2 regions of the Pseudarthrobacter sp. MDT1-40-2 genome follow, and region 2 is predicted to be linked to the other one. Evidence: predicted binding sites of a transcription regulator. Region 2 holds the regulator's gene; the other holds the start of a gene.
What was found. The regulator HspR, encoded in region 2, represses chaperone genes until heat shock. The targets are predictions, from matches to a motif close to AAGTTGAGTCNNNNNGACTCAACTT.
Positions count from the first base shown of each region.

Region 1: a site for HspR is predicted at 2,133-2,157, ahead of clpB (ATP-dependent chaperone ClpB). Genes of this name have one in related genera too.

Region 1 is NZ_JBWZCL010000001.1:1,236,178-1,240,592, forward strand. It holds gene clpB (ATP-dependent chaperone ClpB) at 1-2,101, opposite strand, end outside; gene AC50X5_RS05775 (hypothetical protein) at 3,109-3,591, shown strand; gene AC50X5_RS05780 (hypothetical protein) at 3,765-4,415, shown strand, end outside.
Region 2 is NZ_JBWZCL010000009.1:35,215-39,629, reverse strand. It holds gene AC50X5_RS16395 (nucleotide exchange factor GrpE) at 1-232, shown strand, start outside; gene AC50X5_RS16390 (DnaJ C-terminal domain-containing protein) at 335-1,312, shown strand; gene AC50X5_RS16385 (heat shock protein transcriptional repressor HspR) at 1,325-1,744, shown strand; gene AC50X5_RS16380 (GNAT family N-acetyltransferase) at 1,709-2,245, opposite strand; gene AC50X5_RS16375 (CG0192-related protein) at 2,254-2,898, opposite strand; gene AC50X5_RS16370 (GNAT family N-acetyltransferase) at 2,991-3,494, shown strand; gene urtA (urea ABC transporter substrate-binding protein) at 3,783-4,415, shown strand, end outside.

The DNA of each region.
Region 1 (4,415 bases), on a different contig from region 2:
CGTCGAGCACCTGCAGGAGGATGTCGAACACCTCCGGGTGCGCCTTCTCCACCTCGTCCAGCAGCACCACCGAGTACGGGCGGCGTCGGACTGCCTCGGTGAGCTGGCCGCCCTCCTCATAGCCCACATATCCGGGAGGTGCACCGACCAGCCGGGCCACGGCGTGCTTCTCCGAATACTCGGACATGTCGATCCGCACCATGGCGCGTTCGTCGTCGAACAGGAAGTCCGCGAGCGCCTTGGCCAGTTCGGTCTTGCCAACGCCGGTCGGCCCCAGAAACAGGAAGGACCCAGTGGGCCGGTTGGGATCGCTGATACCGGCACGGGCACGCCGGACGGCGTCGGAGACTGCCTGTACTGCCTTGGACTGGCCGATCAACCGCTTGCCCAGCTCCTGCTCCATATGCAGCAGCTTCTGGCTTTCCCCCTGCAGCATGCGGCCTGCGGGGATACCCGTCCAGGCGGAAATGACCTCGGCGATGTCGTCAGCAGTGACCTGCTCTGCCACCATCTGGCCTGACTTGTCCGCAACCTCGGCCTCGGCCTGCGCGGCGGCGTCCAGTTCGCGTTCCAAAGCGGGGATTTCCCCGTAAAGCACACGGGACGCCGTTTCCAGGTCGCCTTCACGCTGCGCTTTGTCAGCCGTGGACCGGAGCTCGTCCAGTTTGGCTTTCAGGTCACCCACGCGGTTGAGGCCGGCCTTTTCTGCCTCCCAGCGGGCGTTGAGGGCGTTGAGTTGTTCCTTCTTGTCCGCCATGTCAGCGCGCAGCGCGGCCAGCCGATCCACAGAAGCGGCGTCTGTCTCCCCGCTGAGTGCCAGTTCTTCCATGGTGAGGCGGTCGACGGCGCGGCGGAGCTGATCGATCTCTTCCGGGGCGGAATCGATCTCCATGCGCAGCCGGGAGGCGGCCTCGTCGACGAGGTCGATCGCCTTATCCGGTAGCTGGCGGCCGGAGATGTACCGGTTGGACAGCGTGGCAGCTGCAACCAGCGCGGAGTCAGCGATGGCCACTTTGTGGTGTGCCTCGTAGCGTTCCTTGAGTCCACGGAGGATGCCGATGGTGTCATCCACGCTGGGTTCGCCCACGTAGACCTGCTGGAAACGGCGTTCCAGCGCAGGATCCTTCTCGATGTTCTCGCGGTACTCATCCAGCGTGGTGGCACCGATCAGCCGCAGTTCGCCGCGGGCCAGCATGGGCTTGAGCATATTGCCCGCGTCCATGGAGGAATCGCCAGTGGCACCTGCGCCCACTACCGTGTGGATCTCATCAATAAAGGTGACAATCTGCCCGTCGGAGTTCTTGATCTCCTCCAGAACAGCCTTGAGCCGTTCCTCGAACTCACCGCGGTATTTGGCGCCGGCGACCATGGACGCAAGGTCCAGGGCGATCAGGGTCTTGCCACGCAGGCTCTCCGGAACGTCACCGGCAACCATGCGTTGGGCCAGGCCTTCGACCACCGCCGTCTTGCCCACCCCTGGCTCACCAATGATCACGGGGTTGTTCTTGGTGCGCCGGCTCAGTACCTGGATCACGCGGCGGATTTCCGAGTCGCGGCCGATCACCGGATCCAGCTTGCCGGACCGCGCCACAGCGGTGAGGTCGGTGCCGAACTTCTCGAGCGCCTGGAAGGTGTTTTCGGGATCCGGGGAGTTAACCTTGCGGTCGCCACGGACGCCTGGCAGCGCGGCGAGGAGTGCTTCATGGGAGGCTCCGGCGTCGCGCATTAGCCGCCCGACGCCGTCACTTCCGGTTGCAAGGCCCAGCAGCAGGTGCTCGGTGGAGACGAAGGAATCACCGAGGCGGTCGGCTTCCGTTTGCGCTGTCTGAATCGCCTGCAGCGATGGCCGGGACAGTTGTGCCTGCTGGACGGAACTTCCCGAGCTCGCGGGCAGGGCTTTGATCGCGTTGCTGGCCTGGACACTGACGGCGTCAGGATCAGCGCCGGCGGCGCGGAGCAGGGCAACCGCCACACCTTCGCGCTGGTCCATCAGTGCCTTCAGCAGGTGCGGGGGCTCCACCTGCGGGTTGCCGGCGGTCGATGCGTTCATGGCTGCCGCCGAAAGAGCCTCCTGGCTCTTGGTGGTGAATTTGACGTCCAATGGGAGCTCCTTTCGGGACACGGAAATCTTTAACTTGAGTGTACTACGCTCAACTTTTTTCGAAGGCCTTCCCCTGCCATGTTTGCCCAGGGCGAACTCCCTGTCCAGCGTTCCCTGCCACAGCGCCGGCGCGCCGGCTGCCGCCGGATGATTTCTTGTGCGACCGCTGCTCCTGGCCGAAGTTGGCCGGGTGTCGGCACGGCAGTCCGGGCACAACAGGTTTTACAGCCTCGAGGAAGCCGGGATGAGGCAGGCTTTCGATTCCTTCTGGACTGCAGAACTGGACCTCCTGGTGGCGGACGCCGCCGCGCTAAGCAACAACCGGAATCAATCGAAGCCCCACGATCCGCACAGCCCGCACTTCTGGCAACCAGGAGATCGCAGGAATGGCAGCTTCGCAGAGGAGACAGTCGTGGACGAGACGATCAGGTTCGCGCGGGAGCCTGATTTCGCTCGCAGCAACGCAACATCTTCTCCAGTTGCCGCAATCCCGGTCCGAAGCCCGAGGCCTGCTTGGACCCAATTTTGCCGCCTCGCTTCATAAAGATCTAAAGATAAATAGTTGCGCGCAGTCCGGTTTGTTTGGGTCTGGTGACGGACCGTCACCATGGAACTGTGCGCCCGATGCCAGCTGAGCGTCCGTCAATCGAGTACAAACTCACTGCACCTACACTCGATTAGCGCGCTATTCTGTGACTGGACGAGATTGATTTTATTTGATATTGACCAATTTTATTAAAATTTGTCATCTTGTTGACAAAAACAGCGCTGGAAGTTGGAGGTTTCATCGTGCGAATCCCTAGCGCGCAACGTCACAGCTGTCACACTGCCTCCTTGGACAATGTCAATTGAATCGAAAATCTGGTTGCGCGGTCATCAAACCTGTGTTTGGATGAACGCGGGGGAGAGTGGGGGGCTCTGCAATCGCAAACTGAAAAGTGGCGAATTTAGATTTACCTGCTCCTTTCCGGGTTCACTAAAAAGATATCCAGAGAGGAAACAAAAGAATGAAAGCAGTAAAAGTCGCGACTTCAATTTTGGCAGTCGGCGCTTCTCTAGCGGCGGGGTTAGTTGCCGCACAACCGGCCAGCGCAGTCAGCGCTTCGTCGAATTACTACTACGCGGGGGGACGCTACCTTCAGGCCAACGTCTGGCTGGGTTCTGGCAATCCGTTTGGTTATACGACCAGCACAAAGTACCTGGGCTCCGGGTCGGGTCCGAGCTACGCTTCATCGATCACCAACACCGCCTACATTGGAGTCACCGGCGTAGGCGTCTCACTTGGTAATGCATCAGGAGCGACGTCCAGCGACCAGGATTTCTCGACAACCTGGACGAACTACAACACGTGGATCTCTGACCGAGCCGGATCGAACTCAACCAGCAACAACTTCTACCTGTACGTGACCGGCTCGTCTTCCGGTAATGCGAACGTTCCGTACTTCGGATCGCCGCGGACTGTCTCGGCTTCCGTCCAGAAGTGGGTATGACATCTTCGGATGACCGAACTACGCCTGCCATCACAAGGACAAGAGGGCTAAGCCGCAGAGGAGCAATTGCTCTGCTGCTGGCTGTCCTTGTGGTGGCGGGCGCTGCCGGGTTCCTGTCGCTGAGGGGCGGGAACGACACGGCTGTCAAGGTCGGGCTGAACTCTGACGAAATCATGGCTACTATGGCGACCCTGAAGAGACCGGATGGTCTGCTGGCTTCGCCACCCGTATATGGGACGCCATCACTGGACGCCACCGGCTGGTCGTCAGCGGTCCTTGACCGTCTGGGTATTGAGCGCCCGAGGCTTTCCGAGGACTTGCTCAAGGAGCTCACGGAGGCTCCGGATGCTCCGTCCAATGGAGTCTGGAGTGCGTTTTTCACCGCTCTCGCGATGAATTCCAGCAGCCTCGGCGAAGCAGATGTGGCGGGTCTTGCCGGGTGGACCGCTACAAGCGGTTGGGTGGAAGACAAGCCGGAACACGCTCCGGAAGACGTTGCTGCTACCGTGCTCAGCACATGGGCCGCCTCAGTTGCCTTGAAGTCGGCCGGATTGCCCGTGGATCCTCGAACGGTTGCCGTGGCGCGCGACGCTCTCGCCCGCTGCGAGGGAAACACCTTTGTGCAAGTGCATTTGGTGGAGACGATCCTGGCCGCACAGCCGGACGACAAGGCGGCGGCCAGCCAGTTGTCGCATTGCCCGTTCACTGAGGCAGCCCTCGACACTAGCGCTGGAGCTCAAAACGAGGTGGCCCTTCTTTCAGCCTTTGCCGAAGCCAAGCGTTCAGCCTACGTCGGCGGTACACGCCCCGATCGCCTCAGGCAA
Region 2 (4,415 bases):
CGGCCCCTTCGCCGCGATCGCCGCCAAGCTGGAAAATGCGCTGAAGACGTACAACCTGGTCCGTATCGATGAGACCGGCGTGGAGTTCGATCCGACCATCCACGAAGCCCTCATCCAGCAGCCAGGCGAGGACATCGAGGTTGACACCGTCAGCCAGGTGCTTCGCTCAGGCTACAAAACGGGCGACCGCGTCCTCCGCGCGGCCCAGGTCATCGTCGCAGTTCCGGCGTAGTACTACCCCGGTGGTTGAGTCTCGGTGGTTGAGCTTGTCGGTTGAGCTCGTCGAAACCCAAGAGGCTCAACCACCGACCCACAACTTTGAAAGGAAACGCCATTGGCTAGCCAGGATTGGGTGGACAAGGACTTTTACAAGATCCTTGGTGTTGCCAAGGACGCTTCCGACGCCGATATCAAGAAGGCCTACCGGAAGCTAGCGCGCGAGCACCACCCTGACACCAACTCGGGCAACAGCGCGTCGGAGAAGAAGTTCAAGGACATCTCCGAGGCTTACTCCGTCCTGTCTGACCCCGAAGAGCGCCAGCAGTATGACGCCATCCGGGCCATGGGCGGCGGGGCCCGGTTCGCCCCCGGCGGCGCCGGTCCCGGTGGCAATGCAGGCTTCGAGGACATGTTCGGCGGCCTGTTCACCGGCAATGCCGGACGCCATGCCGGGGGGTTCAGCACGGCCGGCGGCATCCCGCCCGAGTTCGCTGACCTGTTTGGCAACGGGGGTTTTGGCGGTCCAGCGGGATACCAGCGCACCCCGCAAAAGGGTGCCGACAGGACCGCGACTACCAGTATTTCGTTCGCCGGTTCCATCAGGGGCACCACCATTGGCCTGCGCGAGCCCAATGGTGAGGTCATCGACGTCCGTGTTCCGCCCGGCATTAAGGACGGCCAGAAGGTCCGCGTCCGCGGCAAGGGCCAGCCCGGTGCCGCGGGAAACGGCGACCTGATGGTCCAGGTTTCGGTCAAGCCGCACCCCTTCTACACGCGCGACGGCGACAACCTCCGTATCCACGTCCCGGTCACCTTCGCAGAAGCGGCTCTGGGGGCGGAGATTGAGGTGCCGACATTCGACGGCGAGCGGGTCCGGGTCCGTGTTCCTGCCGGGACCCCGTCCGGGCGGACGCTCCGGGTCAAGGGGCACGGCGTGAAGACGTCAAAGGGAACCGGAGACCTTCTGGTGACTATCGACGTCGCAGTTCCCAGCAATTTGAACAAGGCTGCGGAGGAGGCTGTGCGGGCATTCGCCGAGGCTACCGCCGATGCCGACGTCCGTGAGGGTCTCGCCGCAAAAGCCCGGTTGTAAGGCGGGATGGTCATGAACATCAGTGCTGATCAGCCGATTTTCGTGATCTCGGTGGCTGCGGAGCTGGCGGACATGCACCCGCAAACCCTCCGCCAGTACGACCGCCTTGGCCTCGTTTCGCCGCGGCGTGCCCCGGGAAAATCCCGGCGGTACTCCCAGCGTGACGTCAATATGCTCCGGGAAATCCAGCGGCTGTCCCAGGAAGGCGTCTCGCTGGAGGGCATCAAGCGGATCCTTCAGCTGGAGAACCAGGTGGCTGCGCTGCAGAACCGGGTCACCGAGCTCACCGAGGAACTCAACGTCCGGCGCCGTCAGCCACTGGACTCCCGTATCTTCGCAGCGGGCGCAGCCGGCGACGTCGTCAGCCTGGCACGCGGCCAGCGCCCGCGGGCCAGGTCACAGGCCGTAGTGGTGTGGCGGCCTAAGCAGTGAAGCCGGGCTGCCGGCGAAGATGAGCTGCTCCAGACCGTGCGCCACTGTGCGTTTTTCCAGCACCAGGCCACATTTGACAGCTACCCGCTGGGACGGGATGTTGGCCGGATTGATGATAGCCACAACCCGGCCGATTCCCGCCTGCCCTGCGAAATTCAGGCAGCCCGCTGCAGCCTCGGTGGCGTAGCCAAGGCCCTGGTACTCAGGAAGGATGTGGTACCCCACCTCGACCTCGGAAATGCCGTCCACCACTTGCATGGTTAGGCCGCAGTCGCCCAGGAAGTAACCTTCCTTCGTCTCCACAATCCAGAGCCCGAAGCCGTGATAGGCATAGTTGCGCTTGTTCCAGGTGATCCATTGCTGAGCGTCGGCGCGGGTTTTGGGAGCGGGGTAGTGGCGCATAACCTCCGGATTGCCCAGGAGGCCAGCCATCCGGTCCAAGTCCTCGTCCGCCATCCGGCGCAGCCGCAAGCGTTTCGTCTCGACGCTGTAGATGGACACTGAATCTCTTATACCTGCACCAGCGTCGCTAAGGGGACGGGGAGTTCCTGTCCCGCCCAGACACCGTTCAGCCCGGGATCTGCCGGTGCCGCGTCCAGGTCCAGGACCCGGAAGACGAAGAGCTGCATCCTTCCGGCGTCAATGACAGTGACGCGGTTTTCAGTGGTGGGCGCTGCGGGACTGAGCGTCGGCTCGTCGGTGGGGATCCCGCCGTCGGGCGTTCCACTTCCCTTGATACTGACTGTGCTGGGGCGAGGTTCCAGTTTCCCGTCCGCCTGGACAAACTGCTCCGCCTCTTCCTGACCCAGGAGGATCGCATCGGCGAGGGCAGTGGCGTAGACGGGATCGGCGCAGGCGTCGTAGACCCACCGCTTGCCCAGCACCGAGTGGTCCATGGTGCCGGCGAGCCACGCGTCGGCGCCCGGCAGCTCGGAACCGCGGTAGCTCAACGGGACCTGGTAGACGGTGCCGGCGTGGGAAACGAGGTGCGTCTCCAGCCCGACTTCGCCATCCGGATCGTCAAAGCGGTAGGCGCCCAGAAGCTGGGGCGCCGCATCTGTGCCTGCTTGGTTGAACCACGGCTGCAGAGGCAGGAACTGCTCGATGAGCTGGAGCTTTGAAGGGGTCAAGGTTGCTTTGTGGAGGATGGCCATGGTCCCCAGCCTAGGCCAGTCTGCGCTTACAAGCCGGGGGCCTGCCAGAACTAGACTGTCGTCAAAACAATGGATACGGGGGACAGGCTTTCATGACGATCACCATACGGGCTACTACGGCTGAGGACTGGCGCCGGGTGCGGGACCTTCGCCTCGAAATGCTGGCCGACGAGCCTGTGGCCTTTGCTGAGTCCCTGCAGGACGCCCTGCAGCTCAGTGAGCAGGACTGGCGGGCCCGTGGCGCCCGGGGGCAGGCGGAGACGGGCACCGCACTGGTTGCAGTTGCTGAGGATGGCCGCTGGGTGGGGACCATGGGCTGCTACATTCCGGAAGGCGCGCAGGACCCGCTGCTCGTTGGCGTCTACGTGACGCCGGACTTCCGGGGAGGTGTCCACGGCGTGGCTGCTGCGCTGCTTGAAGCAATCAAGGCCTGGGCCGGAGCCCGGGGAAGCCTGCTCCGGTTGGAAGTGCATGAGGACAACCCCCGTGCCCAACGCTTCTATCTGCACAACGGGTTCAGTTTCACTGGCGGCAAGAGGCCCTACAACCTTGACCCGAGCCAGACGGAGCTGGAGATGTCCTGCCCGCTGCCCTGACCGTTTGAACTGCGGCTTTGTGTCCGACAGGGCCGGTTAAGTTACGCCCTGCGCGTTTCCTGGAGGTTAATTCTCAGAAGCCGAAGTTCCGCGGATTTTTGGGGGAGTCCGCCGGCCGGCCGCTGTCCAAGCCCGGAACACCGCTTATCCCGAAACCACCCTGAAACGAATTATCGAGCGCCCTGAAACATTCGGACCCTACGTTTAGCGCAACGGGTCAGTGTCCTTATGGCCCCGGAGGCGTCCCGCTGCCCTGGCTGCAGCGGCGGAGTGAGAAACGGGTTAAACATGAAAGTTTCGGTCAAGAAGCGCGCACTTTTTCCGGTAACCGCAGGCCTGATGGCAGCGGCATTGGCAGGTTGTGGCAGCCAGATCTCAGATCCGGCGGCAGCCGGGTCCACAGCAAGCACCGCAACCTCCTGCGTGGACACGTCAGGCAGCAGCGTCAAGGTAGGTTTCATCAACTCGCTGTCCGGCACCATGGCCATCAGTGAAAGCACCGTCTTTGACTCACTGTCCCTGGCGGCCGAGGAGATCAACGCCGCAGGCGGCGTGCTGGGCAAGCAGCTCGAGGTGATCAGCGAAGACGGCGCCAGCGAACCCACCAAGTTTGCCGAACGGGCGGGCAAGCTCATTCAGCAGGACTGCACCGCGGCCGTCTTCGGCGGGTGGACTTCTTCCAGCCGCAAGGCCATGCTCCCCGTTTTCGAATCCAACGACGCACTCCTCTTCTACCCGGTGCAGTACGAAGGGCTGGAGGCCTCAAAGAACATCTTCTACACGGGCGCCACCACCAACCAGCAGATCATCCCCGCTCTCGACTACCTGGCGGAGCAGGGCACCAAGTCCCTCTTCCTGGTGGGCAGCGACTACGTGTTCCCGCGGACCGCCAACAAGATCATCCAGGCCTACGCCAAGGCC